One region of the Streptomyces sp. NPDC090032 genome, then DNA from elsewhere that is predicted to be linked to it. Evidence: riboswitches for the same ligand, from Rfam matches in the RefSeq annotation. Region 1 holds a riboswitch; the other holds the start of a gene.
What was found. A riboswitch is a leader RNA that binds a small molecule or an ion and turns the genes downstream of it on or off. The one in region 1 is predicted to bind glycine.
Positions count from the first base shown of each region.

Region 2: it holds a riboswitch for glycine, as region 1 does, so the genes downstream of both, gcvP (aminomethyl-transferring glycine dehydrogenase) here and gcvT (glycine cleavage system aminomethyltransferase GcvT) in region 1, are expected to answer to the same signal.

Region 1 is NZ_JBIVFF010000009.1:37,933-53,033, reverse strand. It holds gene ACIPWY_RS23075 (condensation domain-containing protein) at 1-112, opposite strand, end outside; gene ACIPWY_RS23070 (MFS transporter) at 160-1,395, opposite strand; gene ACIPWY_RS23065 (thioesterase II family protein) at 1,379-2,137, opposite strand; gene ACIPWY_RS23060 (cytochrome P450) at 2,201-3,445, opposite strand; gene ACIPWY_RS23055 (amino acid adenylation domain-containing protein) at 3,442-5,214, opposite strand; gene ACIPWY_RS23050 (hypothetical protein) at 5,498-5,701, shown strand; gene ACIPWY_RS23045 (AfsR/SARP family transcriptional regulator) at 5,719-8,703, opposite strand; gene ACIPWY_RS23040 (enhanced serine sensitivity protein SseB C-terminal domain-containing protein) at 8,939-9,739, opposite strand; gene ACIPWY_RS23035 (enhanced serine sensitivity protein SseB) at 9,910-10,677, opposite strand; gene ACIPWY_RS23030 (AAA family ATPase) at 10,784-11,455, opposite strand; glycine riboswitch at 11,599-11,702, shown strand; gene gcvT (glycine cleavage system aminomethyltransferase GcvT) at 11,862-13,001, shown strand; gene gcvH (glycine cleavage system protein GcvH) at 13,094-13,477, shown strand; gene glyA (serine hydroxymethyltransferase) at 13,491-14,750, shown strand; gene ACIPWY_RS23010 (L-serine ammonia-lyase) at 14,902-15,101, shown strand, end outside.
Region 2 is NZ_JBIVFF010000008.1:407,827-422,927, reverse strand. It holds gene ACIPWY_RS22855 (mannose-1-phosphate guanyltransferase) at 1-1,674, shown strand, start outside; gene ACIPWY_RS22850 (DUF881 domain-containing protein) at 1,764-2,672, shown strand; gene ACIPWY_RS22845 (small basic family protein) at 2,669-3,001, shown strand; gene ACIPWY_RS22840 (DUF881 domain-containing protein) at 3,007-3,888, shown strand; gene ACIPWY_RS22835 (FHA domain-containing protein) at 4,088-4,933, shown strand; gene ACIPWY_RS22830 (MerR family transcriptional regulator) at 4,950-5,693, shown strand; gene ACIPWY_RS22825 (bifunctional nuclease family protein) at 5,780-6,253, shown strand; gene ACIPWY_RS22820 (MerR family transcriptional regulator) at 6,448-7,092, shown strand; gene ACIPWY_RS22815 (DNA polymerase IV) at 7,149-8,579, shown strand; gene ACIPWY_RS22810 (PRC-barrel domain-containing protein) at 8,565-8,948, opposite strand; glycine riboswitch at 9,063-9,158, shown strand; gene gcvP (aminomethyl-transferring glycine dehydrogenase) at 9,343-12,228, shown strand; gene ACIPWY_RS22800 (DUF5999 family protein) at 12,318-12,512, opposite strand; gene ACIPWY_RS22795 (hypothetical protein) at 12,854-13,441, opposite strand; gene ACIPWY_RS22790 (glutamate--cysteine ligase) at 13,932-15,101, shown strand, end outside.

The DNA of each region.
Region 1 (15,101 bases):
CGTCGCGGCCCTCGCGCAGCAGCGCGGTCAGCGTGTCCCAGTCGGCGCACTGGGGGAATTCGAAAGCCGCGCCGACGACGGCGAGCGCGGCTCCCTCTTCGATCGTGCCCATGGGTCCTGCCCCCTGTGAGTGTGAGAGGTCGAGCGGTCCGGACGGATTCAGGCGACGCGCACGTCGGGCTCGGCGCGGTTCGTGATGGCGCGGGCGTCGGGCAGCGCGAGGCACGCCAGGTTGGCGACGGCGACGAGTGCCGCGGTGACGAGGAGCGGCGCGGCGGACCCGGTGAGGGCGGCGACCGGCGCGGCGACGGCGAGCCCGAGCGGTCTGGCCGCGAAGGACAGCAGGGCGTCGTACGAGTCGGCCCTGGCCAGCGCGTGCGGCGGGAAGTGGCGCTGCATGGTGGTCTGCCACAGCGTGTTGAGGACGCCGATGCCGAGCATGGCGATCCCGTAGGCGACCGCGTTCACCCAGACGGCCAGCGGCACCGCGAACGTGATCAGCGGGAGGGCGAACAGCGCGCCGCACACGGAGGTGACGATCAGGGGGCGCGTGGCCTTCAGGCGCGGGGCGACGAAGGCTCCCGCCAGCATGCCGGCCATGCCCGCCTGGTAGACGACGACCCAGGAGATCTCACCGCCGAGCCGCTCGATGGCGATGAGCGGTCCGAGCGTCATGAGCACCCCGGCCGCGAGGTTGGAGACCCCGTGCCCGACGAGGTTGGTCCAGAACCAGGGGCGGCTGCGCACCTCCTGCCAGCCTTCGGCGAGGTCCCTGAAGAACGTCGGGGTGTGCTCCTTCGCCTCCCTGGGCTCGGTCCGCAGGCCGCCCAGGGTGACGGCGCCGACGCCGAAGACCATCGCGGTGAACACGAAGGCCCAGCCCGCGCCGACGGCGACGACCAGGACCCCCGCGATGCCGGGCCCCGCCACGAGGGCGAAGCCGCGGGCCACGCCGAGGTGGGCGTTGGCGCGCAGCCGTGCCTCCTGCGGAACCGTGGCGGCGACCAGCGGGGACATGGTCGGCGTACCGAAGGCGATGGCGGCGCCGGTGACGGCGGAGAGCACCGCGAGGTCGCCGATCCGGACGGCACCGAGCAACAGCTCGGCGCCGATGGCGAGTTGGGCGACGCCGCGCACCAGGTCGGCGGCGAACGCCACCCGCTGGGCGGGGAAGCGGTCGGCGAGCACGCCGCCGACGGGCAGCAGTACGAGCTGGGGCACGAGTTCGGCGGCCAGCACGATCCCCAGGTCTGCGGCGCTGCCCGTCGCCCTGATCACCGCAAGGGTGAGCGCGGTCGGCACGAGCGCCGTGGCCAGGAAGGACAGGGTGCGCCCGACGAGGAGTCGCCGGAAGCCGGGCACGCGGAACACGTTCACGTCAGGCTGTGAAGGCATCGGCCAGCCGTTCCATCAGAGCGTCGGGGGCCTTCAGGAAGTCGTAGTGCCCGCCGTCGAGCACGGGGAAGGCGACGCCGTCGGCGTACGCGTCCCAGCCCTTGAGCTCGTCGTGGGTGACCTCGGGGTCGTCGGACCAGTGCAGGACGGTGATGTCGAACGGCACCCGTACGGGCCGCTCCATGCCGTACACCCGGTTCGCGCCGAGGTCCTCGCGCAGCACGGCGAGGCCGAGCTCGATGAGCGCGGGGTGGGCGGTGCCGCCGCGGGAGACGGCGAGGAACTCCAGCTCGGCCTTGAGTTCGTCGTCCGTCATGTCGAGGAAGCGGTCGTGCGGGCAGTCGTGCGGCGCGACCTGCGCCGAGACGAACACCGCCTCGGGCAGCGGCAGTTGACGCTTCGCGAGCAGCCGCGCCGTCTCGAAAGCCGGCAGTGATCCCGCGCAGTGCCCGAAGAACGCGAAGGGCCGGTCGAGGTAGGGGGTCAGGGCCTCGACGAGGTGCCCGGCGAGCTCCTCGTACGTGCCGTAGTGCGGCTCGCGCATCCGGTTCTCGCGGCCGGGCAGCTGGACGGCGCACACCTCGATGCCGTCGGCGGGGCCGAAGCGGGCGGGCCACGCGTTGAACATGGACGCGCCGACCCCGGAGTAGGGGAAGCAGAAGACGCGCGCCGCGGCGTCCTGCGACGGTTTCCTCAGCAGCCAGGGCGTGGTGGCCCTGACGCCGGCGGACACGGGATTCACAGACATACTCCACCTGTCTCGGTGTGCTTCGGGGGGGGGTGAGGCGGCTGGTTCCCGCGGGCGTCAGCGCGGCGCGGTCACGACGGGAAGGCTGGTCATCCCGGCGATGAAGACCGACTTCAAGTGCTGCGGCGGCCCGGCCGGTTCGACGGACCGGAACCCGGCGAGGAACTCCTCGAAGAGGATCCGGAAGGTGACGCGGGCGAGCGTGGCGCCCAGGCAGTAGTGCGGGCCGTGCCCGAAGGCGATGTGCCGGTTGTCGGCGCGCAGCAGGTCGAACCGGTACGGGTCGGTGAACACGTCCTCGTCACGGTTGGCCGAGCCGATCCACACGGCGACGGCCTCGCCCGCGGGCACCCGTCCGCCGCTGAGTTCGGTGTCCTCGACCGCGTAGCGCAGGAAGCTGCTCGCGGGGGACGTCCAGCGCAGCCCCTCCTCCACCAGGCCGGGGATCAGCGCGGGGTCCTCGGCGGCCTTGCGCAGCTGGTCCTCGTTCTCGGAGAGCGCGAGGAGCGTGCCCGAGACGGTGTGCGGTGTCGTCGCGTTGGCTCCCAGGAGGAGGCTGTAGCAGTTGTAGATGACCTCCGCGTCGCTCAGCTTCGCGCCGCCGGCGTCCATGGTCATCAGATGGCCGATGAGGTTCTCGCCGGGCCCTTCGGTGCGGCGCGTGCGCAGGGTCTGCGCGAAGAACTCGAAGAGCTGGTGGTGGGCGATGGCCAGCGTCGCGGCCCCGCTGGTGCCGACGCGGAAGGTCTCGTCGTCCGGCGCCGCCGCCATCGCGGTCCATCGCACGAGGTCGTCCCAGTCGGATTCCGGTACGCCCATCAATGCGCCGGCCACGGTCATCGGCAGGTCGTAGGCGCGCTGTGCGACGTCCCAGACGCCGCCGTCCCTGGCGGGGGCGAGGAAGTGCGTGACGGCCTGCCGGATCCGGCCCTCCCAGTCGGCGAGCGCGCGGGCCGTGAGCTTCCCGTTGAGAGGCCGGCGCAGTTCGCCGTGGCGCGGCGGGTCGGTGGAGACCAGCATCTGGCCGGCGGAGATGTCGTCGTGGCCGAGCTGGGTGAGGATGCTGCCGCGTTCGGAGGTGAAGGCGCGGTGGTCACCGAGGACGCGACAGGCGTCCGCGTAACGGGTGACCGACGTGAACGCGCGTCCGTTAGGCAGCACTTGGCGGTGCAGCGGCGCGTCGGCCCGCATGCGCGCCCACACGGCATGGGGGTCGCCGGCGGCGTGGAACGCGGGGTCGAAGAGGTCGGCGTCCGCGAGGTCCGCGGCCGACGCGGGAGTGCATCCTGCGGTGATCCTCACGCGGCGTCCCGCGCCTTGTCGACGGCCGCGGCGAGGCCCGCCGGCGTCGGGTCGAGGTAGAAGGCGACGGGGGATATCTCCACGCCGTACTCGCGCTGGAGGTCCGCGGTGATGCGGACGCCGATCAGGGAGTGGCCGCCGAGTTCGAAGAAGTCGTCGTCGGCGCCGATGCCGTCGATGCCGAGGCGGTCGCTCCACAGGCGGGCGACGGCCGTCTCGGTGCCGGGCGCCGGTTCCCGGTACGCCGCGGCGAGTTCGGGCCTGCCGGGCGAGCGCTCGGCGATGAGCGCGGCGCGGTCGACCTTTCCGTTCGCCGTCAGGGGCAGCGCGTCGACGATCCTGACCCGGGACGGGATCGTGTACTCCGGCAGCACGTCGGCGAGGCGCCTGCGCAGGTCGAGGGTGGAGGGCTCGTCGCCGGGCCGGCCCGTGACGAACGCGACGAGGCTCTTGCCGCCGGCCGGCTGCTCCTGCGCGACGACGGCCGCCTCGGCGACCCCGGGCAGGGCCGCGAGGGCGGACTCCACCTCGCCGGGTTCGATGCGGAAGCCGCGGATCTTCACCTGCTGGTCGGCGCGCCCGTGGTACTCGATGACGCCGTCGGGGCGCCTGCGCACCAGGTCGCCGGTGCGGTACATCCGGGCGCCCGGCAGGGTGGCGTACGGATCGGGCAGGAAGCGTGCGGCGGTCAGGGCCGGCGCGCCGAGGTAGCCGTGGGCCAGCCCCTCGCCCGTCGCGAAGAGTTCGCCGCTCTCCCCGTCGGGGACGGGACGCAGGTTCTCGTCGAGGACGTGGACGCCGGTTCCGCGGATCGGCCGGCCGATCGGCACGGCCCCGGTCACGGGCCCGGTGATGGTGTGGCAGCAGGTGAAGGTGGTGTTCTCGGTGGGGCCGTAGCCGTTGACGAGCGTAGTGCCCGGCAGCGCGGCGACGGCGCGGTTCACATGGGGCGGCGACAGGACGTCCCCGCCGGCGAGCAGGACGCGCAGCCCGCGCAGGTCGTCGAGGCCGGACTCGACGACCTGCTGGAAGAGGCCGGCGGTCAGCCAGAGCACGGTCGTGCCCGAGTGCCGCACCAGCTTGGTGAGTTCGCTGACGGACAGGTCGCGGTCGGGGGCGAGGTCGAGGCGCGCGCCGTTGAGCAGCGGCGCCCAGATCTCCAGGGTGGACGCGTCGAACGCCATCGGCGCGTACTGCAGGAACACGTCGTCGGCGGTGGTTTCGAGGAAGTCGGCGCCGAGCACGAGGCGCGACACGGCGCGGTGCGGAACGCAGACGCCCTTCGGCGCGCCTGTCGAACCGGATGTGTAGGCGAGGTACGCGGAGTCGGCGGGGGTCACGCCGGGATCGGCGGGCGCCCGCGCGGGCAGGTCCGCGTCGAGCGGCAGGGCCGTGCACCCGTCCGGCAGGTCCCCGTGTGCGCCGGGCGCGGTGAGGACGAACCGGGCGTCCGCGTCGTCGAGGATCAGCCGCCTCCGCTCCGACGGGTAGCGGCGCTCGAGCGCGAGGTAGGCGGCGCCCGCCTTGAGGATGCCGAGCAGGCCCACGACGGTGGCGACGGAGCGCGCGGCGTCCAGGGCGACCACGTCGCCGACGGCCACTCCGAGGTCCTGGAGGTGCCGGGCGAGACGGTCGGAGCGCTCGTCCAGTTCGCCGTAGGTCAGTTCGCCGTCGTCACCACGGACCGCGGCCTTGCCGGGCGTGCGGCGGGCCTGCCGGGCGAAGGTCGCCCCGATCGACAGGGCGTGCGAAGGGTACGGCGCGTCCACGGACCAGCCTCCATGCCCGGGGGTCGCCCGGACCTCGTCGGATAACGGCGCCTGGGTCGGCGCCGGGGAGTTCGAGGATCTGGCGGCCGACGCTGCTCCGGCCGCCGTCGCATCATCACCGTGCGCCCTACTGGTCCGCTGCTGCCGCGGACTCGGTCCGCCGTCGCCGCCGGGGCCGTCGCCGGTGGCGAAGCGATAGCTGAGTGATAGCGGCGTCACCTACGATCCACGGGCTGGGTCCGGGCAGAGGTCCGGGCCCGTATTCAAGGGAAAGCGGGAACACGTGCGTAGGACCACCACGTTCACCCTGGCAGCACTCGTCGCAGCGGCCGTCCTGCCCCTCACCCTGGGCCTGGGGGCGGCCATCGACGACACTCCGTGGCCCGGCCCACAGGCCGGCACCACCGCTGCCGCACAGAGCACCGTCACACCGTTCGACACCCCGTGGCCCGGCCCTGGCACCAACTCGGCCGAAGGCGCCGCCTAGTACCGGCCGAAGGCGGCCTAGCGCTCGTCCGGCAGACCGTCGCCCCGGGTCCGGCCCGGGCCGGCGGTGTTCGCCGGTCCACCGGTGCGGCAGACGACGCCGTGGTGGTCACCGAGGAGCATCCGGTCCTCGATGGCGACCTCCAACTGGGCCAGTTCGAGGCGCGCTTCGGCTGCGCCGACCCGGTCCATGATCCGCTCGCGGATCGCGATGGCCTCACGCAGCCGGGTCTGGGCGACCCCGGTGCGGCCGAGCCGGGCGTTGACCAGTCCGAGACCGTGCAGGATGCGCGACTCCCCCGCCATGTCCCGGCGCTCACGGACCTGCCCCAGGACGCCCGTGAGGATCTCCTCGGCCTCCGTGTAGCGGCCCTGGCGCTGGCGCAGCACGCTGAGTACGTAGCGGACCTGCACCTCCACCCGCTGGCTGCCGGTGGCACGGCAGATCGCCAGGGCCTCCGAGAGATGGGCGCCCGCGGCGTCCCGGTTGTCGCGGTCGATCTCCATGCTCGCCATGTGGACGAGGACACTCGCGGCGCCGACCGAGTCACCGGCCGAGCGGAACTCCTCCAGCGCGGGCCGGTACTGCGCGAGAGCCGCCTCATTGTTGCCGCGCCGCTGGTCGAGCAGGGCGAGGTTGCGCCGGGTCATGGCCTGCCCGTGCACGTCGCCGAGTTCGGCGAAGACGTCGCGGGCCACGCCGAGCCGCTGCCCGGCCGCGGTCAGCTGCGAGCGGCTGATGTGCAGGGAGCCCAGCGAGCACATGAGGGCGCCGTACCCGCGGCGCGCCCCGGCCTCGCGCACGCTGTCGAGGGCCCACAGATGGGTCTGCTCCCAGTCCTCGAAGTAGCAGCGGGCCTCGAAGAGCGAGACGAGGCTGACGGCCAGGTCCCAGCAGGCCTCGGCCTCACCGGCGTCGGCCGCGAGCCGGATCGCCGCACACGCGTTGGCGCGCTCGGACTCCAGCCAGCCGAGCGGATCGGCGAGCAGGCGGTCGAAGTACCCGGCGGGGAACCGCAGGCGCGGCGCCGTGCCGTGCAGCACCGTGAAGTGGCCGCCGTAGATGCGGCGATGGGCCTCCTCCACCGCGGCCAGCCAGCCGCCGACGACGCGGGCGACCGCCGCGCGCTGCCCCTCGGGCCCCTCGGTCCGGTCCAGCTCCTCACGGGCGAACAGGCGTATGAGCCCGTTGAGTTTGTAGCGGGGCGATCCGGTCGGGTCGGTCCCCTCGACGTGCAGGATCTGTGCGTCGACGAGGAGTTCCAGCAGGTCGGCGGCGTGGGGCAGGCCCGTGTCGAGCAGGGCGGCGGCCGTCCAGGCCGGGATCGACGTGCCGTCGAGGAGGCTGAGGAGCCGCAGCAGACGGCGCGCCTCCTCGTCGAGCCCGTTGTACATCAGGGCGAGGCTGGTCCTGATCGCCAGGTCGCCGTGCGCCAGTTCGTCAAGGGTGCGGTGCTGGTCGGAGAGGCGCTCCACCATCCAGGCGAGGGACCAGTGCGGGCGGGCGGCGAGGCGCGCGGCGACGATCCGCAGCGCCAGTGGCAGCCGCCCGACCATGTGCCCGAGGGTCTCGGCCGCGGCCGCCTCATCACGTACGCGCTGCGCCCCGATGACGCCTTCGAGCATCTCGAGGACCTCGGCGTTCTCGAACACGTCGACGTTGAACGCGCGGGCCCCGGCGAGCCCGGTGATCCGCGGGCCTCCCGTGATCAGTACGGCACAACTGGCGCTGCCGGGCAGCAGCATGCGCAGCTGGTGTTCGCTGCGAACGTTGTCAAGGACGACGAGGACCCGGCGGTCGGCGAGCAGATGCCGGAACATCTCGGCACGCTCGTCCACGTCGTCCGGCAGCGCGGCGCCGGGTACCCCGAGGGCGCGCAGGAACCGGCCGAGCACGGCGGCCGGGGTCAGCGGCTGGGCGCGGGTGCCGCCGACGTCGCAGTACAGCTGGCCGTGCGGGAAGCGGGCGGCGACGCGGTGGGCGACGTGGACGGCGAGGGTGCTCTTGCCCGCGCCCGGCGGCCCGGTCAGCGTCACGATGCGGGTGGCCTGGTTGCCGTCGTCGCGCAGGGCCTGGTCGATGCCCTCGATCAGGCAGGCCCGGCCGGTGAACCCGGCGGTGTCGGAGGGCAGTTGGAACGGCACGAGCGGTGGGACGGGCGCCGGTGCGACCGGCGCCGGCGGGACGGGGGCGGCCCGCACGGGCTCCGGCTCCCGTGGCGCGATGCCGGGCTCGGGGGGCAGCGCCGCCTCGCCCGACAGGACGGCGAGTTCCAGCCGCTTGAGTTCGTCGCTCGGTTCCAGGCCGAGCTCCTCGATCGCGAGGAGCCGTCCGGCGCGGTACGTCTCCAGGGCCTCCGCCTGCCGGCCGGAGCGGTAGAGGGCCAGCATCAGCTGGCCGCGTATTCGTTCCCGCAACGGGTGCTCGGCGACGAGCGCGCGCAGCGAGCCGACCAGCCGGCCGGGCCGTCCCGCCTTCAACTCGAGTTCTGTGTACGTCTCCAGAGCGACCAGCCGGTTTTCGTCGAGCTCCGACGCCTTCGACCGCAATTTGCTGCTGACAACTCCGCTCAGCGCGCGTCCACGCCACAGACCGAGCGCTTCGTCGAGCAATTCCGCGGCGTTCGCGGCCCCTTCGGCAATCAGGGAGTTGGCCTCGGCGACTTTCTTAGCGAAAACTTGACTGTCGATCTGCTGATCGCCGACCTGGATCACATATCCGGGATCCCTGGTCACGATCGCGTCGCCTTCATCGATTTCCCCGAGAGCGCTGCGCAGCGAGGAGATGCAGGCCTGTATCTGGGTGCGCGCCGTGGATGGCGGAAAATCGCCCCACACGGCTGCGATCAGGCTCTCCGCGCTGACCACGCGGTTGGCCTCCAGGAGCAGCATGCCCAGGATCACTTGCTGTCTGCCGCGCGCGATGCGGCATTCCCGCCGATCGCCGCCGATGACTTCGAGTGGCCCGAGAATTCGGTAACTCGCTGTTGCTTCTGCTGTCACGACGGCTCCCCCCTAAGGAGTGGACCGGACGCGGGCGTCCCATCCGCCCCCGTCGGCCACCGAATCGATGTGACTATACAGCGATGATCGTGTGTCGCGAGTCTCCACCAGTGCGCTCGACACCTGGTCAGGGCATTACTTAAGCCCTCTCACCTGGTCCTCACGTGAACTGAGGCAGGGCGGTTCATTTACGTTCAACCAACCGATCCGTAATGTCGCTTGAGGACCGAACAGTTCAGTACGTCCCGTGCGGCGGCGGGTACCCGTACCCCGCGGCGGGGGCGGGCGCGGCCGGGGCCGCGTGGGCCTCGCGGTCGTAGAACGGGCGGGCGTTGGCACGCAGCCACAGGGCTACGGGGTCGTGCTCGTCGGACATCGCGACCGTGGAGACGGGCAGCCCGTCGGGCACGGCGACGACCGACTGCTGCATCATGGCGCGCACCGCGTCCACGGACACCGGCGACGTGTCGTACACGTCGAGGCCGATCGCCAGATAGGGCGCGCCGAGTGTGGGCTGGACCCAGGCGCGGCGCAGCGAGCGGATCGCCGTGGTGCGGTGCGCGTTCTGCGTCAGCAGGGCGTAGAACTGCGGGATCTCGATGGCGGGGTCGCTCAGGCGCAGGGGTCCGGCGGGCTGGCGGTCGAGGCCGCCCGCGATCCGGCGCAGGTCGAGCCACGGGATGCCGACTCCGCCGCCGGGCGCGTGCGGGTTGAGCCAGAGGCCGTAGTGGTCGGGGTAGAGCGTGCGGGCCGCGTCGACACCGCCGACGACCTCGTAGGCGCGGCTCCAGCCGGAGGCGGACAGCTCCTGGGCGGAGGTGACACAGGGGGCGTACGAGAAGCCGCCGACCTCCATGTTCCCGTACTGCGCGTCGGGGGATCCGGCCTGGCCGTGCCAGAGCAGCATCCACACCTGGCCGGCGCCCGGGTCCGCGAGCGCGTTGAGCAGCGCCTCGTAGGCGTCGTAACGCCCCGGCGTCACCTGGCGCAGCATGTGCTCGACCTGACCGGCCGCGGCCGTGCCCGACGCACTCACCCGTAACCGCCCCTTCGTGACGTACTCGACGATTTCGACCCGCTCCCCGCGGCGGGACCGCCCAGACAGGTCATGAAACCAGCTTAAGCGGCGATCCTGACACCGACTTGACGTACGCGCGGTCGACCGCTTTCCCGTGCCGTCCTCGAACGGGGACCGGCGCCGGGGTTTCAGTGACCCTGCGTGTAGAACGGCCGCAGCGTGCCGCGCATCCAGTCGCCGACCGGATCCTGGGTGATGTCGAGCAGGACGAGGTTCACCGGCCAGGGCGCCGGGGCCCGGCCGAGCGCGCGGCCCAGGGCGTCCATGGGCAGGTTGCGCGCGGGGCCCTCCCACTGCGACAGCTCGACGCCGACGAAGAGGGTCGGGTCGCCGCCCTCGACGCTGGCGAGGCAGCGGCGGGCGGTGAGCACGACGCCGGCCGCCTCGAACTCCTCGCGCACGGCGGCCAGGAAGTCGACCGGGTCCTCCTGCCAGTCGGGTTCGTAGAGGCTGACCCGGCCGCCCGTGGCGGGCCCGTCCAGCGGCGTACGCCCCGACTTGCACAACTCGGCGACGGCGGGCGGGGGCAGCGGGACGCCGACGGCGCCGTCCGGGTTCACCGCGATGCCCACCTGCGGGGGCAGTCCGCGCGCGAACTCGACGGCCGGCGCGACCGTGCAGCCCATCCGGTCGCCGACGACCGCGAGGAACTGCTCCTCCGAGCTGAAGACGGGCACATAGGCCTGGCCCTGGATCTCCAGCGTCGGCAGGTCGAGGTTCGGGCTGCCGGGCCCGCCGCCCTGGGGCAGCGGTATCCACACCTGACTGCGCCCGAGGACCTCGACGATCCGTCCGCCCGCCGAGTCGACCCCGAGGGAAGCGGCGAGCACCTCCTCCAGCTCGTTGGCCGGCCACCCACCGTACGGGTGTGCGTGAGCCTGCGCCGGAATGTCCATGTGCCTACCACCCGCTCTGGAACCGCTCTGTCTGCGGCCGAACCCTAGCGCGTACCGATGACACGACACCCTCCGCATCCGCCCGCACACCGAGGGTCGCCGCCGGTCAACTCCCCTCGAACCCGATCCCGTTCAGCACATCCGTCGCGTCCCGGTCGAGCAGCACGGCGGAGGCGCAGCCCCACGGCAGGTCACCGCGCTCGGCCGACTCCACCAGGAATCCGACAGCGCGGCGGTGCCGGGCGAACGCGTAGCGCGAGACCCCGCGGCCGCGGTCCCGCTGGCCGGCGAGCGCCGTCTCCGCGTCGACGTCGAGCAGCATCAGGTGCAGATCCACGCCGCGCCGCCCGGCCTCCCTGGCCAGCCAGCGCCGCACCCAGGCCTGCGTGCCGCAGTCGTGCAGGACGACGCTGTCTCCCGAGCGCAGGGCCCGCCGCAGCCCGGCGAAGTGCGCGAGCCGCACGAGCGGGCGGTACACGGCGTACGGGAGCAGCCGCGGCAGCCGGGCCGCCCAGCGGTCACGGGTGTCCTGCGAATCGATACGCACGGCTCCCCCGGCGCCGACCACGCGGCGCATCAGCGTGGACTTGCCGCTGCCCGGGAGACCCGAGATCACGATCAGGTCGCCCCGCGCGAAGCCGAGACGGCGCGGGGTACGTCCGGCTCTGCCGCGCAGATCCCTGACGACGGGACCGCGCCCTGACAACTGCCTGGGACGGGACACCGCCCGCTGCGCGACCCCTGTCGCCGCGTACGCACCAGCCACTGCCTTGTGCACCGTGATCGTCCTCCCCGCTCCGGTCACGCCACCCTTGCCCGCCAAGTGTAAAGAGACGGTAATGCCGTACAAGTGGTTCCCCCGTCCGGTCGGCATGCAATGATGTGCGCGCCAAGAGCACGACCAACTGCATACCGGCCGCTTGAATCCGCGCGGGAGAGCTCCCCGGACGCCTACGCGTCCCCGGGGGCGCCGAAGGAGCAAGTTCCTCCCTTGAATCTCTCAGGCCCCGTACCGCGCGGGCGAGGCATATCTGAAAAGCGGGCGGCCCTCGGCCGCTCCACCCAAGGTGCAAGCCGCGACCACCAGTACGTGTGGCGCCGGCGAACCTCTCAGGTTCCGATGACAGATGGGGAGGGAGACCATCGCCCTCGTCTGTCATGCCTGGGATCCTGGAGCACCACTCATGAGCAACGTCCCCCGTAAGACCGCCCTCGACGCCCTGCACCGCTCGCTGGGCGCGACGATGACCGACTTCGCGGGCTGGGACATGCCGCTGCGGTACGGCAGCGAGCGCGACGAGCACCTCGCGGTCCGCACCAAGGCGGGCCTCTTCGACCTGTCGCACATGGGCGAGATCACCGTCACCGGGCCGCAGGCCGTCGACCTCCTGGACTACGCCCTCGTCGGCAACATGTCCACGATCGGCCCCGGCCGCGCCCGCTACACCATGATCTGCCAGGAGGACGGCGGGATCGTCGACGACCTGATCGTCTACCGCCTGGGCGAGGACGAGGCCGGTCTTCCGCAGTACATGGTCGTCGCCAACGCGGGCAACGCGCAGATCGTCCTCGACGCGATCACCGAGCGCGCCGCGGGCTTCGACGCCGAGGTCCGTGACGACCGCGACGCCTACGCGCTGATCGCCGTCCAGGGCCCCGAGTCCCCCGGCATCCTGAAGTCCCTCACGGACGCCGACCTGGACGGCCTCAAGTACTACGCGGGCCTGCCCGGCACCGTCGCCGGCGTCCCCGCCCTCATCGCCCGCACCGGCTACACCGGCGAGGACGGCTTCGAGCTGTTCGTCGCCCCGGAGCACGCCGAGAAGCTGTGGCAGGCGCTGACCGACGCGGGCGCGCCGGTCGGGCTCGTCCCGGCCGGCCTCTCCTGCCGTGACACGCTCCGCCTGGAGGCGGGCATGCCGCTGTACGGGCACGAGCTGACGACGGCGCTGACCCCCTTCGACGCCGGTCTCGGCCGCGTCGTGAAGTTCGAGAAGACGGGCAACGAGGGCCGATTCGTCGGCCGCGAGGCGCTCGAGGCCGCGGCCCTGCGCGCCGAGACCGCTCCGCCGCGCAAGCTCGTCGGCCTGATCGCCGAGGGCCGCCGGGTGCCGCGCGCCGGGATGTCCGTGGTCGCCGACGGCCAGGTGATCGGCGAGGTCACCTCCGGCGCCCCCTCCCCCACGCTCGGCAAGCCGATCGCCATCGCCTACGTGGACGCGGCGCACGCCGCCCCCGGCACCGAGGGCGTCGGCGTGGACATCCGCGGCGCCCACGAGCCGTACGAGGTCGTGGCGCTGCCGTTCTACAAGCGCCAGAAGTAGCCCGACCAGTCCTCACAGGGGCCGCCGGAAGTAACCCAGCGCACACCCCTCTCGTTCCGCAGCACCCACCCGCGTACAGGAGAATTCAGATCATGAGCAACCCCCAGCAGCTGCGCTACAGCAAGGAGCACGAGTGGCTGTCGGGCGCCGAGGACGGCGTCTCGACGGTCGGCATCACCGAGTTCGCGGCCAACGCGCTCGGCGATGTCGTCTACGCCCAGCTCCCCGAGGTCGGTGACACGGTGACCGCGGGCGAGACCTGCGGCGAGCTCGAGTCGACCAAGTCCGTCAGTGACCTGTACTCCCCGGTCACCGGCGAGGTCGTCGAGGCGAACCAGGACGTCGTGGACGACCCGTCGCTGGTGAACTCCGCCCCGTTCGAGGGCGGCTGGCTGTTCAAGGTCCGCACCTCGGAAGAGCCGAAGGACCTGCTCTCCGCGGACGAGTACGACGCGTTCTCCGGCTCCGGCAACTAGGGACACCACGACCATGTCGCTCATGAACACCCCCCTGCACGAGCTCGACCCGGACGTCGCCGCCGCGGTCGACGCCGAGCTGCTCCGTCAGCAGTCGACGCTGGAAATGATCGCGTCGGAGAACTTCGCCCCGGTCTCCGTCATGGAGGCCCAGGGTTCGGTCCTGACCAACAAGTACGCCGAGGGCTACCCCGGCCGCCGTTACTACGGCGGCTGCGAGCACGTCGACGTCACCGAGCAGATCGCCATCGACCGGGTCAAGGACCTCTTCGGCGCCGAGTACGCCAACGTCCAGCCCCACTCCGGCGCCTCCGCCAACCAGGCCGCCCTCTTCGCGCTCGCCAAGCCCGGCGACACGATCCTGGGCCTGGATCTCGCCCACGGCGGCCACCTCACCCACGGCATGCGCCTGAACTTCTCCGGCAAGCAGTTCGACGTGGTCGCGTACCACGTCGACGAGGCCGGTCTCGTGGACATGGCCGAGGTCGAGCGCCTCGCCAAGGAGCACCGCCCCAAGGTGATCATCGCGGGCTGGTCCGCCTACCCGCGCCAGCTGGACTTCGCCGCCTTCCGCCGTATCGCGGACGAGACCGGCGCCTACCTGTGGGTCGACATGGCCCACTTCGCCGGCCTCGTCGCCGCCGGGCTGCACCCCAACCCGGTCGAGTACGCGGACGTGGTCACCTCCACCACGCACAAGACGCTCGGCGGGCCGCGCGGCGGGATCATCCTCGCGAAGAAGGACTTCGCGAAGAAGCTGAACTCGTCCGTCTTCCCCGGCTTCCAGGGCGGCCCCCTGGAGCACGTGATCGCCGCCAAGGCCGTCTCCTTCAAGATCGCCGCGAGCGAGGACTTCAAGGAGCGCCAGCAGCGCACCATCGAGGGCGCCCAGATCCTCGCCGCCCGCCTGACCTCGGACGACGCCCGCGCCACCGGCGTGAACGTGCTGTCCGGCGGCACCGACGTGCACCTGGTCCTGGTCGACCTGCGCGAGTCCGAGCTGGACGGCCAGCAGGCCGAGGACCGCCTCCACGAGGTCGGCATCACGGTCAACCGCAACGCGGTCCCGAACGACCCGCGTCCCCCGATGGTCACCTCGGGCCTGCGGATCGGCACCCCGGCCCTGGCCACCCGCGGCTTCCAGGCCGAGGACTTCACCGAGGTCGCCGACATCATCGCCGAGGCCCTGAAGCCGGAGTACGACGCGGCGTCCCTCAAGGCCCGGGTCACCGCCCTCGCCGACAAGTACCCCCTGTACCCCGGCCTGAAGTAGTTTCGTACGCATTTGTACGTATGAAATTTCGGGGCACCGCGCACACTGGACAGTGAGAGCGGTGCCCCGCCCCGTGCACCGCCCTCCGTATCGCATTGCGCACCGCCCGGCGGACAACGGCGTCCGCCGAAACCCCACCAAGGAGTTCCCCGTGGCCATCTCGGTCTTCGACCTGTTCTCGATCGGCATCGGCCCGTCCAGCTCCCACACGGTCGGCCCGATGCGGGCGGCCCGCATGTTCGCGCGCCGCCTCAAGAACGAGGGCCTGCTCGCCCACACCGCCTCGATACGCGCCGAGCTCTACGGCTCCCTCGGCGCCACCGGACACGGCCACGGCACCCCCAAGGCGGT
Region 2 (15,101 bases), on a different contig from region 1:
AAGGTCGAAGCCGGCGTCGAGCTGCGCGAGCACACCGTGATCGGCTCCAACGTCGTCGTGAAGAGCGGCGCCTTTCTGCACAAGGCCGTCGTCCACGACAACGTGTACATCGGGCCGCACAGCAATCTCCGCGGCTGCGTGATCGGCAAGAACACCGACATCATGCGGGCCGCCCGCGTCGAGGACGGCGCCGTCATCGGCGATGAGTGCCTCGTCGGCGAGGAATCGATTATCCAGGGCAACGTCCGGGTCTATCCGTTCAAGACCATCGAGGCCGGCGCCTTCGTCAACACCTCGGTGATCTGGGAGTCCAGGGGCCAGGCCCATCTCTTCGGAGCCCGCGGTGTCTCCGGCATCATCAATGTGGAGATCACTCCCGAACTTGCCGTGCGGCTCGCGGGGGCGTACGCCACGACGCTCAAGAAGGGCTCGACCGTCACCACGGCCCGTGACCACTCGCGTGGTGCGCGAGCTCTGAAGCGTGCGGTCATCTCCGCGTTGCAGGCGAGCGCCATCGACGTACGAGACCTGGAGAACGTGCCGCTGCCTGTCGCACGGCAGCAGACCGCACGGGGCAGCGCCGGCGGGATCATGATCCGTACGACACCAGGAGTGCCGGACTCCGTCGACATCATGTTCTTCGACGAGCGGGGAGCGGACCTCTCGCAGGCCAGCCAGCGGAAGCTGGACCGGGTGTACGCGCGGCAGGAGTACCGGCGGGCGTTCCCCGGAGAGATCGGCGATCTGCACTTCCCGTCGAGCGTCTTCGACTCGTACACCGGTTCCCTGCTGCGGAATGTCGACACGACGGGGATTGCGGAGGCGGGGCTCAAGGTCGTCGTCGACGCGTCGAACGGCAGCGCCGGTCTGGTGCTGCCCAGCCTCCTCGGGCGGCTCGGCGTGGACTCGCTGACGATCAACCCGGGCCTCGACGAGTCCCGGCCCACCGAGACGCTGGACGCGCGCCGTTCCGGGCTTGTGCGTCTCGGGGAGATCGTGGCGTCCGCGCGGGCCGCGTTCGGCGTCCGGTTCGACCCGGTCGGCGAGCGGCTGTCGCTGGTCGACGAGAAGGGCCGGATCGTCGAGGACGACCGTGCGCTGCTCGTCATGCTCGACCTGGTGGCCGCCGAGCGGCGCAGTGGCCGGGTCGCGCTGCCGGTGACGACGACGCGTATCGCCGAGCAGGTGGCCGCGTACCACGGGACGCAGGTGGAGTGGACGACCACGTCGCCCGACGACCTCACACGCGTCGGGCGGGACGAGGGAACGATCTTCGGTGGTGACGGTCGCGGCGGGTTCATCATTCCGGAGTTCAGCTCCGTCTTCGACGGTGCCGCCGCCTTTGTCCGGCTGATCGGGCTCGTGGCGCGGACGCAGCTGACCTTGAGTCAGATCGATGCGCGGATCCCGCGGGCGCATGTGCTCAAGCGGGACCTCGCGACTCCGTGGGCGGTGAAGGGGCTCGTGATGCGGCGGGTCGTCGAGGAGGCCGGCGACCGGTCCGTCGACACGACCGACGGTGTGCGGGTCGTCGAGGCGGACGGGCGCTGGGTGATGGTGCTGCCCGACCCGGCCGAGGCCGTCACCCATTTGTGGGCCGAGGGGCCCGACGACGCGTCCGCCCAGCAGCTGCTCGACGAGTGGGCGGCAGTCGTCGACAGCGCTGGTCACTGAGCCGTCGCAGGCGCCGGTCGGTGCCCGTCACGGGCGCCGACCGGCACACCGGTGGGGCCATTCGGAGGTAGAGGCCACCACGTGCGACGATGTGCGGCATGCCGCAGCAGCCCCCCGATCGGAGCAGTCCCTCACGGCCCGTGAGCCCGAGGCGCCCCGATGCCTCCATGTCGCTGCTGACGAACGTGATGGACCACAGCCTCGACGACGGATATGCGGAGGCGGCGGCTCGTAAGAAGGCCGAGGGCAGCGGCGGCATGCCGCGTACTCTGCGGGCCAAACTCGGGCTCGCTGCGGGGCTCGTCCTCGCGGCGCTGGTGGTGACGGTGGGCGCGGCGCAGGCGCGGGTCGCGGCGCCGGTCGTGGCGAAGGAGCGCGAGGAGCTCATCGCCCGTATCGACCGGGAGACGGACGCCGCGGACAAGCTCGAGCGTCAGGTGGACACGCTCCGCAACGACGTGAGCGACCGCCAGCGTGAGGCGCTGAAGAAACACGGCGGCGACAAAGGCGAGTTGGTCGGTCTGCTCTCCGGGGCCACGGCGGTGCACGGCCCGGGAGTGAAGCTGGTCGTCGACGACGCCAAGGAAGCCGACCAGGGCGGCGGAGGGCCGCGCGAGAGCGCCGGCTTCTCGGACACCGGGCGGGTGCGCGACCGGGACATGCAGCGGGTCGTCAACGGGCTATGGCAGTCCGGTGCCGAGGCCGTCGCCATCAACGGACAGCGGCTGACGGCCCTGTCCGCGATCCGCGCGGCGGGTGACGCGATACTGGTCGACAACAGACCGCTCGTGCCGCCGTACACGGTGCTCGCGGTGGGGGACGGCCAGCGGCTGAGCACCCGGTTCCAGAACAGCCCTGACGGCCTGTACCTGCACGCGCTGCAGGAGAACTTCGGGATCCGGACCAGCATTTCCGCCCAGGACGACGTCCGCCTGCCCGCAGCGCCGAGCGTGACCGTACGTACAGCACAGCCGAGAACAGAGAAGGGCACATCGTGATCGCCGTACTGGGCCTCGTCGTGGGAGTCGTGGTCGGACTGTTCGTCCGGCCCGAGGTTCCGGCGGTGGTCGAGCCCTACCTTCCGATCGCCGTGGTGGCGGCCCTCGACGCGGTGTTCGGCGGCCTGCGGGCGATGCTCGACGGGATCTTCGACGACAAGGTCTTCGTCGTGTCGTTCCTGTCGAACGTCGTCGTGGCGGCCCTGATCGTGTTCCTGGGAGACAAGCTGGGCGTGGGCGCGCAGCTGTCCACCGGCGTCGTCGTGGTGCTCGGTATCCGCATCTTCTCCAACGCGGCCGCCATCCGACGGCACATCTTCCGGGCGTGAGGCAGATGTCCGAGGACGAGAACAAGAACAAGAACAACGACGAGCAGCACCGCCTGCGCAAGGAACTGCCGGACGAGGTGACCGCCGAAGCGGTGGACGGCGCGGCCGGCGGGGACGACTCGGACGGCGCGGAAGCGCCGGCCGCGGAGACGAAGGCCCCGTCACTGACCGGACGTCAGCGACTGGCGAAGGGGCTGTGGCCGCCGCGAGTCTCCCGCGCGCAACTCATCGTCGCCCTCCTGCTGTTCGTCCTGGGCCTGGGTCTGGCCATCCAGGTGCGGTCCAACAGCGACAGCAGCGCGCTGCGCGGCGCACGTCAGGAAGATCTCGTACGCATTCTCGATGAACTGGATGACCGTACTCAGCGTCTGGGAGATGAGAAGCAGCGTCTCGAGGGGCAGCGCACCGAGTTGGAGAACAGCTCGGACCAGGCCGAGGAGGCCCGCAAACAGACGGTCGAGAGGGAACGGCAACTCGGCATTCTGGCGGGTACCGTGGCGGCGCAGGGCCCCGGGATCACGCTGACGATCAGCGACAAGAAGGGCGCGGTGCAGGCGGACATGCTGCTCGATGCGATCCAGGAACTGCGCGCCGCGGGTGCCGAGGCGATCCAGGTGAACGATGTCCGGGTCGTGGCCGACACGTATTTGACGGACGCGAGCGGCGGACGGGTGAGTGTGGACGGTCACAAGATCGGCGAGCCGTTCGTCTTCAAGGTCATCGGCAAGCCGCAGGACCTGGAGCCGGCGCTCAACATCCCTGGTGGGGTGGTCCAGACTCTGGAGAAGGAGCAGGCCACCGTTACCGTGGCACAGGCGCAGAAGATCGTCGTGGACGCCTTGCGACCGGCGAAGCGGCCTGACTACGCTCAGTCGTCGTCCCAGTGAGGCGGGGGCGTATGAGGGTGGTCCGGCAAGGGCATGAGGTTGCGGGGGGTCGGCGCACTGTAAGTGGGGTGCGTGGTGGAAACTGTTTGGCGGATACGGACGTTGTGAGGGTGTCTGTGTCGCCGAGGTACGGCGGTGTGTGCAATCAGGGTTCGTCCTGCCCCACGGGCGGGTCTGTTTCGGTCAAGGGGAATCGCCCGTGAAGTTGTTTGCGAAGTTGTTCGGCAAGAGCGCACGTGAGGACAGCGGCAATGCCAATGCCACTGCCCGTCATCGTGCACCGCGTAGCCAGGACGCGGAGGTGCAGGGGACGGAGCGTCCGCTGTTCCGTGATCAGGTCGGTCCGCAGGGTGGTGACATTTCGGGCGGACAGGGCGCGTCGGCTGTTGACCCTGCCGCGTCCGGCCGCATAGGTTTCGGGGATCCGTCAACCTCAAGTGCGGGTGGAGGGTTTGCCCCCGATCCGTATGCGTCCCATGCCCCCGCGGGGCAGCCGCGGCAGGAGGATCCGTCCATGTCGGCACAGGTGTGTACGAGGTGCGGAAACCGCAACGCCGAGGCGAGTCGGTTCTGCTCCAACTGCGGTGCGCCTCTGCGCGCCGGAGCCGAGCGTCCGTCCGAGACGACCTCGACGATTTCCATTTCGGGCCTTGAGGCCTACGACGCTGAAGTCACCGGTCAGACGCTGTCGCCGGCGCTCTCCCCGGAGGCTCAGGCCGCCGTCGACGCCCTGCCGCTCGGCTCGGCGCTCCTGGTGGTGCGACGCGGTCCGAACTCGGGCAGCCGCTTCCTCCTCGATGGCGAACTGACCACGGCGGGGCGGCACCCGCAGAGCGACATCTTCCTTGACGACGTGACTGTTTCGCGCCGTCACGTGGAGTTCCGTCGCGGGGCTGACGGCGCCTTCACCGTCAGCGACGTGGGCAGCCTCAACGGCACGTACGTCAATCGGGAGCGGATCGACTCGGTCGTGCTGTCGAACGGCGACGAGGTCCAGATCGGCAAGTACCGGCTGGTCTTCTACGCGAGCCAGCGGGGCATCTGACCTGTCAGGAAGGTCCATGCTTCAAACACCGAAGGGCGGTGCCGGTCACGGCATCGCCCTCACGGACAGTCGGCTGATGAGCATCGGCACCGTGCTGAACGTGCTGCGCGACGAGTTCCCCGAAGTCACCATCTCCAAGATCAGGTTCCTGGAGTCGGAGGGGCTGATCGAGCCGCAGCGCACCCCCTCGGGGTACCGCAAGTTCAGCCCGGACGACGTCGAGCGACTCGCGCACGTACTGCGCATGCAGCGGGACCACTACCTGCCGCTGAAGGTCATCAAGGAACAGCTCGACGCCCTGGAGCGGGGGGAAGCGATCACGCTGCCCTCTCCGGGGCGGCCGGGTGGTGGTGAGGACGGCGGGGCCCCGGAGGGCGGCGAAGGGCCGACAGTGGCCCGTGTGGGCCGTGACGAGCTGCTTGCCGCCGCCGGGATCGAGTCTCCCGAGCTCGACGAGTGGGAGTCGTACGGCCTGATCGCGCCCCTGCCCGACGGTGGATACGACGCGGAGGCGGTCACGGTCGCCGAGCTGGTCATGGAACTGGGCCGCTTCGGGATCGAGCCGCGGCATCTGCGGGCCATGAAGGCCGCGGCCGACCGGGAGGCCGGTCTGGTCGACCAGGTCGTCGCGCCGCTGCGACGGCACCGCAATCCCCAGACGAGGGCGCACGCCCAGGCCCGCGCGAAGGAGCTGGCGGGGCTGACCGTGAAGCTCCACGGGGCTCTTGTGCAGACCGCGCTCGGCGTACGTCTGCCCTGATCCGAGGGGCGCTCGCGCGGTGTGTGACCGGCGATCGACGGGTGCCCGACTACCCAAACCTGCCGGGCACGTCCTAGGGTTGCTGTGTGAACGAGCTCGACGTCGTAGGTGTCCGGGTCGAAATGCCCTCCAACCAACCGATCGTGCTCCTGCGTGAAGTGGGAGGCGACCGCTACCTCCCCATCTGGATCGGACCGGGGGAGGCGACGGCCATCGCCTTCGCACAGCAGGGCATGGCCCCCGCACGCCCGCTGACGCACGACCTTTTCAAGGACGTGCTGGAGGCGGTCGGGCAGGAGCTCACGGAAGTACGCATCACGGACCTGCGCGAAGGCGTCTTCTACGCGGAACTGGTGTTCTCGAGCGGGGTCGAGGTCAGTGCCCGCCCGTCGGACGCCATAGCGCTGGCGCTGCGCACCGGCACGCCGATCTACGGCAGTGACGGTGTGCTCGATGATGCCGGGATCGCGATCCCGGACGAGCAGGAGGACGAGGTGGAGAAGTTCCGCGAATTCCTCGACCAGATCTCGCCCGAGGACTTCGGGACCAACAGTCAGTGACGCGAGCGGTCGTCGGAAGGCGGCCGCCGCCGCGCCGGGGGCACGGCCGGACCATTCGGCTAGCCTTTCCCCGCGGTGAGGTACGGGAAACCACTCGTAGGGTGATTATCACTCGGCGTGCCGAGTGTGGCGATCGTTGACGCACCCCTGGTGACTGCCTACCGTCGAGAAGGCAGGTCAAAGAGGAGGTCGGCGTGAGAAGCAGCGGCGACGGTACGGCTGGGGGCGTCGGACACAGTCCGGCGGAGAGCGGCCCGTACTCGCTTCACGGCCACGCGGCCGATCACATCCCGCGTCGGCCGACGGTGTTGCCGGTGATCGCCCAGAGGGCTGATGAGGCGACGCCCGAGCAGGTCGGATACCGGGGACCCACCGCGTGCGCGGCGGCCGGTATCACCTATCGGCAGCTGGACTACTGGGCGAGGACCGGACTGGTCGAGCCGAGTGTGCGCCCAGCTCACGGGTCGGGGACCCAGCGGCTCTACAGCTTCCGGGACGTCGTGGTCCTGAAGATCGTGAAGCGGTTCCTGGACACCGGTGTCTCACTGCAGAACATCCGCACCGCGGTGCAGCATCTGAGGGAGCGCGGCTTCAGCGATCTGGATCGGCTGACCCTCATGAGCGACGGCGCCACGGTCTACGAGTGCAGCTCGCCGGCGGAGGTCCACGATCTGCTCCAGGGCGGTCAGGGGATCTTCGGCATCGCCGTCGGTGTGGTGTGGCGGGACGTCGAGAGCGCCCTGTCGCAGCTGCACGGGGAGCGCATCGACACCGGCGAGACCCTCCACGGGAACAACCCGGCTGACGAGCTGGCGAGACGGCGCAACCGCGCGGTGTGAGCCGGGCCGCTGCGCCCGCCGGGGGATTGTCAGTGCTGTAGGGCAGCATCGGACATGTGAGAACCGCGCCCACGATCCTGCATCTCGACATGGATGCCTTCTACGCCTCGGCGGAGCAGGCGTCGAAGCCGAGTCTGCGCGGGAAAGCCGTGGTCGTGGGCGGGATCGGGCCTCGTGGGGTGGTGGCCACCGCCTCGTACGAGGCCCGTGTGTTCGGGGTGCACTCGGCGATGCCGATCGGGCAGGCGCGCAGGCTCGCGCCCAATGCCGCCTATCTCGTGCCGCGCTTCCGGCTCTACCGGGAGGTCAGCGAGCAGGTGATGGGGCTGCTGCGGGAGCTGTCGCCGCTGGTGGAGCCGCTGAGCCTTGACGAGGCCTTCGTCGATCTGGAGGCCGGTGAGGTGGCCTGGGACGCCGCTTCGGCGCGGCTCGTCGGTGAGCGGCTGCGGGAGGAGATCCGGGCCGTGACCGGGCTGACCGGGTCGGTGGGGATCGCGGCGTCGAAGATGCTGGCGAAGATCGCGTCCGAGGAGGCGAAGCCGGACGGGCTGGTGCTGATCGCGCCCGGCACCGAGCGCGCGATGCTCGGGCCCATGTCCGTGCGCACGCTGCCCGGCGTGGGGCCCGCGACCGGCGACCATCTCAGACGCGCCGGCATCATCACCGTCGAGGAGATCGCCGAGGCCGGCGAGGACGAGATGGTACGGCTGCTGGGGAAGTCGCACGGGGCGTCGCTCTACGCCATGGCCCTCGCGCACGACGACCGGCCTGTGGTGGCCGAGCGGGACGCCAAGTCGGTGTCGGTCGAGGACACGTACGACGTGGACATCCATGACCGGGTGCGGGTGCGGACGGAGGTGCAGCGGCTTGCCGAGCGGTGCGTGCAGCGGCTGCGGGGGGCGGAGCGGTCCGGGCGGACCGTGGTCCTCAAAGTGCGGCGTTACGACTTCTCCACGCTGACGAGATCCGAGACCCTGCGCGGGCCCACCGACGACCCCGCCGTGGTGCGGGAGGCGGCGGCCCGGCTCCTGGAGTCCGTGGACACGACGGGCGGGGTGCGGCTGCTCGGCGTGGGGGTGACCGGTCTGGCCGACTACACACAGGAGGACCTGTTCGCGCAGGCGCGGGCGCAGGCCGAGGCCGATGCGCACGCGGCCGAGCGTGAGGGTGAGGGTGAGGCGGAAGGGGCGGCTGGTGCGGGGGAAGAGGGGCAGTCGGCCGCGGAAGAGGTCGTGGAAGCCGCGGACCGGCGCTGGGTGGCCGGGCACGACGTACGGCACGAGGGGTTCGGGCACGGGTGGGTGCAGGGCAGCGGGCTCGGGCGGGTGACGGTGCGCTTCGAGACGCCGTACTCGCGGCCGGGGCGGGTGCGTACGTTCCGCACCGACGACCCCGCGCTCGTCCCCGCGGAGCCGCTGCCGCTGGTAGAGGACGGGGCCGAGCGCATCCCGGCACGGGAGCCGGATGCCGGGTCAGGTGTCGTCTGAGTTGCCGGCGATCTTGCCGAAGTCGCGGTCCTGAGGGGGCTCGGGGTCGTTCGGGCCCGTGATGTCGAGACCGTAGTGGTGGTAGAGCTGCAGCTCCTGTTCGGGGGAGAGATGACGGCCGACCCCGAAGTCAGGGGCGTCCTTGATCAAGGAGCGTTCGAAGGGGATCCGCAGGGTGCCCTCCACCAGCTCGCTCGGCTCCAGGGGGACGAAGGCGTCCCGGCTGAACAGGCCTGTGCGTATCGCCGCCCACTCCGGGACGCCGGTCGCGTCGTCGAGGTAGACCTCGTCGACGGTCCCGATCTTGGCTCCGTTGCGGTCGAACGCCTTGCGGCCGATCAGGTTGCGCGGATCGACATCGGTCTGCACGGGGCCCTCCAGCTGCTCGCAACTCATCCGTAAGCACTACCAAAGTGCACATTGGGGAAGGCGGCCACTCGAAGCTGGGGGCATTGTTGCCGCTGGTACGCTGGCGATGGCTGCTGACCCCGTGCGGGAGAGTCCTCCGGATGACACCGGAGGCGCCGAAGGAGCAACTCCTCCCCGGAATCTCTCAGGCCCCTGTACCGCACGGACGAGGTCACTCTGGAAAGCAGGGCGGGCGTTCAGGCCTCCGCTCTCACCGACGGTGAAAGTCGGCATGCCCTTCGTGATGGGGGGCACGCCGGTGAAGCTCTCAGGTTGAGATGACAGAGGGGGAGGCCGTTCGGGCACCCGCGCCGTGGTGCCCCTCGCAGGTCGCAATGACCAGGAGGCCTCCGCCATGACCGCCAACCGTATTCCGCTCTCCCAGCTGGAGCAGGGAATCCCCTTCGAGCAGCGCCATATCGGTCCGGATGAAGCAGCGCAGGCCAAGATGCTCGCGCAGGTCGGGTACGGCTCGCTCGACGAGCTGACGGCGGCCGCGGTGCCGGACGTGATCAAGAGCGCCGAGGCACTCGATCTTCCCGGGGCCCGCACCGAGGCCGAGGTGCTCGCCGAGCTCCGCTCCCTCGCGGACCGCAACCAGGTCCTCGACTCGATGGTCGGACTCGGCTACTACGGCACGTTCACGCCGCCCGTCATCCTGCGCAACGTCATGGAGAACCCGGCCTGGTACACGGCGTACACGCCCTACCAGCCGGAGATCTCGCAGGGCCGGCTCGAGGCGCTGCTCAACTTCCAGACGATGGTCGCCGAGCTGACCGGTCTGCCGACCTCTGGCGCCTCGCTGCTCGACGAGGGCACGGCCGCCGCCGAGGCCATGGCACTGTCCCGGCGCATCGGCAAGGTCAAGAACGGCGCCTTCGTGGTCGACGCGGACGCGCTGCCGCAGACCATCGCCGTGATCCAGACGCGCGCCGAGCCGACCGGTGTCGAGGTCGTCGTCGCGGACCTGTCCGAGGGCATCCCGGCCGAGGTCGCCGAGCGCGGCGTCGTCGGCGTCCTGATCCAGTACCCGGGCGCCTCGGGCGCTGTGCGCGACATCAAGCCGGTCATAGAGCAGGCCCACGAGCTGGGTGCCGTCGTCACGGTCGCCGCCGACCTGCTCGCCCTCACGCTACTGACCTCGCCCGGCGAGCTCGGCGCCGACATCGCCGTCGGTACGACGCAGCGCTTCGGTGTCCCGATGGGCTTCGGCGGTCCGCACGCCGGCTACATGGCCGTCCGCGAGAAGTTCGCCCGCAGCCTGCCCGGTCGCCTCGTGGGCGTCTCCGTCGACGCCGACGGCAACAAGGCGTACCGCCTCGCCCTGCAGACCCGTGAGCAGCACATCCGGCGCGAGAAGGCCACCAGCAACATCTGTACCGCTCAGGTGCTGCTCGCCGTCATGGCCGGCATGTACGCCGTCTACCACGGGCCCGACGGCCTCAAGGGCATCGCGCGGCGCACGCACCGGTACGCGACGCTGCTCGCCGAGGGCCTCAAGGCCGGTGGGGTCGAGGTCGTCCACGGTGCGTACTTCGACACCCTGACCGTGAAGGTCGCGGGCCGGGCCGCCGAGATCGTGGGCGCCGCGCGCGAAGGGGGCGTCAACCTCCACCTCGTGGACGCCGACCACGTGTCGATCTCGTGCGACGAGACCACGACGCGTACCCAACTGGGCGCCGTCTGGACCGCGTTCGGTGTCGACGCCGATGTCGAGGCGCTCGACGCCGCGGCCGAGGACACGCTGCCCGCGCGCCTTCTGCGGGGTGACGACTACCTGACGCACCCCGTGTTCCACGCGCACCGCTCCGAGACCTCGATGCTGCGCTACCTGCGCAAGCTGGCCGACCGTGACTACGCGCTCGACCGCGGCATGATCCCGCTGGGCTCCTGCACGATGAAGCTCAACGCGACGACGGAGATGGAGCCGGTCACCTGGCCCGAATTCGGCCAGCTGCACCCCTTCGCGCCCGCCGAGCAGGCGCAGGGCTACCTCACGCTCATCCGTGAGCTGGAGGAGCGCCTCGCGGAGGTCACCGGCTACGACAACGTGTCACTCCAGCCGAACGCGGGTTCGCAGGGCGAGCTGGCCGGTCTGCTCGCCGTCCGCGGCTACCACCGCGCCAACGGCGACGACCAGCGCACCGTCTGCCTCATCCCGTCGTCCGCGCACGGCACGAACGCCGCGAGCGCCGTGATGGCCGGCATGAAGGTGGTCGTCGTGAAGACGGCCGACGACGGCGAGATCGACGTCGTGGACCTGCGCGCCAAGATCGAGCAGTACGCCGACGAACTCGCCGTCCTGATGATCACCTACCCGTCGACGCACGGCGTGTTCGAGGAGCACGTCGCCGACATCTGCGCGCAGGTGCACGACGCCGGCGGTCAGGTCTACGTCGACGGCGCCAACCTGAACGCCCTGGTGGGCCTTGCCAAGCCGGGCCACTTCGGCGGCGACGTCTCGCACCTCAACCTGCACAAGACGTTCTGCATCCCGCACGGCGGCGGCGGTCCGGGCGTCGGCCCGGTCGGTGTCCGCGCGCACCTCGCGCCGTACCTGCCCAACCACCCGATGCAGCCCGCAGCCGGTCCCGAGACCGGCGTCGGTCCGATCTCCGCGGCGCCGTGGGGCTCCGCGGGCATCCTGCCGATCTCGTGGGCGTACGTGCGTCTCATGGGCGGCGAGGGCCTCAAGCGGGCCACGCAGGTCGCGGTGCTCAGCGCCAACTACATCGCCAAGCGTCTCGAGGCGCACTTCCCGGTGCTGTACACGGGCCCCGGCGGCCTCGTCGCGCACGAGTGCATCATCGATCTGCGCCCGATCTCGAAGGCGACCGGAGTCAGCGTCGACGACATCGCCAAGCGCCTCATCGACTACGGGTTCCACGCGCCGACCATGTCGTTCCCGGTGGCCGGGACGCTCATGATCGAGCCGACCGAGAGCGAGGACCTGACCGAGCTGGACCGGTTCTGCGAGGCGATGATCGCCATTCGCGGGGAGATCGAGAAGGTCGGTTCGGGCCGGTGGCCCGCCGAGGACAACCCGCTGCGCAACGCCCCGCACACCGCGGCCGCGCTCGGCGGCGAGTGGGAGCACGCGTACACCCGCGAGGAGGCCGTCTTCCCCGCCGGTGTCGTGGCCGCCGACAAGTACTGGCCGCCGGTGCGCCGCATCGACCAGGCGTACGGCGACCGGAATCTCGTCTGCTCGTGCCCGCCCATGGACGCGTACGAGGACTGATACACACGCTGACATGCGTCAGGGCCGGTTCCGGGTTCTCCCGGGGCCGGCCCTTTCGTACTGGGGACGCCGTCGGCGTCCGGATCCGCTCAGGCCGCGGTCACGTGCACCGGGCGGTGCGGAGCGATGATCTGGCCGTTGGGCAGCAGCTCACCGGTGTCCTCGAAGAGCAGGACGCCGTTGCAGAGCAGGCTCCAGCCCTGTTCGGGGTGGTGGGCCACAGGGAGCGCGGCCTCCCGGTCGGCGGAGTCTGCGGACGGGCACGGCGGCTGGTGCTGGCACATTGATGGGATCTTTCCCTGTGGAGTGATGTCGGTGATAGGTGCGATGTCGCGGTCTGTCCTGCGGCTCGAAGCGTTGTTCATGGCCGCCCCCCGTTTGTCGGTCGGTCCGGAACCCAGTGTTGCCCCACGGGCGTGAATCCGCAGGTATTTCGTCGCAGCGGTCCTCACTGGATGAGGACGCGTCACCCGTGCGGACGGTTCACCCCAACTCCACTGTCCCTTCGGGTGGTTCGAGGTGGCCTGACCGGGCTAGTCCGGACGGGCGGGCGAGGGCACGGCTGCGCCCCGCGACCGGTTGGCGTCGGCAGCGGGGCGCGGGCGCGTCAGACGACCCGGTTGCGTCAGGCGGGTGAGCCCAGGAGGGGCGCCGGGGTCAGTCGATGGGTGAGAACGGGCAGCAGTTCGGCGACCCGGTGCGGGCGGTGGGCGGCGATGCCGGGCGGCGCGGGCGCGAGCGGGACCAGGAGGTCACTGGCCGCGGGATGTCCCGTGGAGGCGTCGGCGTTGCAGTCCCCGTGCAGCCACAGCGTGAGCATGTACAGCTCCGGGACCGAGAGCAGGCGCGGCTGGTAGGCAGCGGGCAGGGACTCGGCCTGACGCAGCGCGCGTTCGGTGGCCGCGACGTAGGGGCCCTCGAAGAAGTGCGAGAACGCCCAGCCGTCGGCGGTCAGGATCGTGTCGGCGGCGGCGACCGCCCGCTCTCCGCAGCGGATCAGGAAGCGCCAGCCGGCGAGCCGGGTCGGTGAGGGGCCCGCGCTGCCCGTGACCCGGTCCAGTACGTGGACGGGCAACGGGAGTTCGGGGCTCGCCGGTCCTTGGGCGGAGCGCAGGGAAGGGGTGCGGGCCTCGCGGACTGCGGTGGGGGAACCGAGGGCCGTGAGGACGGTGCGCAGGGCAGGCGCGGGAGCAGGAGGGACATGCAGCGGCATGGTGGGTCGCCTCTCATTCGACAGGCACAGTGGATCGAGAGCGTGGCGGGACGAGCGGACGGCGCTGTCTGCTGACCGGGCCAGAGGGGGCGGGGCAGGTACCGCGAGCGCCAACTCTCTGCCTCGTTCGCGGAGTTTATACGACACGTGTTCACGCAGTGTTTCGGCTAGCGGTCGCCAAAATGCTCGGCAAGGCGTTATTCGGTCGCCGAGATGAGGTGAATCTACCGATTTTTTGCGCGGCCCGATCCGTGACCTCGTAATCTTCACGGCGAGCGGACGGCCGATTCTCATCGGTGTTTATCACCAGGCTAGGTGGAACCTGGTCTTCGACATGCCGCATGCCTCGTGAATGTGCCCCGTGACAACTGCTGTGAGCCTACTCGCCGACGGCGGGGAGCGGGGCGTTATCGATCACATTGCCTGGGCATCATCCACCGAGACACAGCGGCCGGGTGGCCGGGCCGCCCAAGCGAGGAGGGATGCTTCCATGGGGGAGAAGGTCGTGGCGGGCGCGTTCGACCTGTCCGATCGACGGCACTACCGCAGGAAGTTGCAGCAGTGTCTGGCGGGGCTCGCGAGGCTCCTGGAAGAGCAGCGGTTCGACCGTCCGAGGAATCTGATGGGCCTGGAGATCGAGTTGAATCTCGCTGGGCCCGACGGCATGCCGAAAATGATGAATGCGCAAGTTCTCGAGCGCATCGCGAGCCGCGATTTCCAGACCGAACTCGGTATGTTCAATCTGGAAGTGAACATTGCCCCTCACCGATTGGAGGGCCGCGTTCTCGACCGGCTCGCCGAGGAGCTCAGGACGGGCCTCGCCTATGCCCACCGGAAAGCGAACGAGGTGGACGCCGGGATCGTGATGATCGGTATTCTCCCGACACTCGTGCCCGATGATCTCGTCTCCGCGAACCTGTCGGACGTAGACCGCTACACCCTCCTCAACGACCAGATCGTGGCCGCGCGCGGCGAGGACTTCGTGCTCGACATCGACGGGGTGGAGCACCTGCGCTGCAGCTCGAGGTCCATAGCGACCGAAGCGGCGTGCACCTCCGTGCAGTTGCACCTCCAGGTCACGCCCGCCCGCTTCGCCGATGTGTGGAACGCCGCGCAGGCGGTGGCCGCCGTGCAGGTCGCGGTCGGCGCCAACTCGCCGTTCCTGTTCGGACATGAGCTGTGGAGTGAATCGCGGCCGCCCCTGTTCGAGCAGTCGACCGACACCCGCCCGCCCGAGCTCCAGGCCCAGGGGGTGCGGCCGCGCACCTGGTTCGGCGAGCGCTGGATCAGCGGCGCGTACGACCTCTTCGAGGAGAACCTGCGCTACTTCCCGCCGCTGCTGCCCCTGTGCGACGAGGAGGAGCCGCTGCGCGTCATCGACGACGGCGGAGTGCCGGCGCTGGGGGAGCTCGTCCTGCACAACGGCACCGTCTACCGCTGGAACCGGCCCGTGTACGGCGTTGCCGACGGAAAGCCGCACCTGCGCGTGGAGAACCGCGTCCTGCCCGCGGGCCCCACCGTCACCGACGTCATCGCGAACGTCGCCTTCTACTACGGCGTCGTACGCGCCCTCGCCGAGGACGCCCGCCCGGTCTGGACCCGGCTGCCCTTCGACGCCGCGGCCCGCAACTTCGACGAGGCGTGCCGGCACGGGATCGAC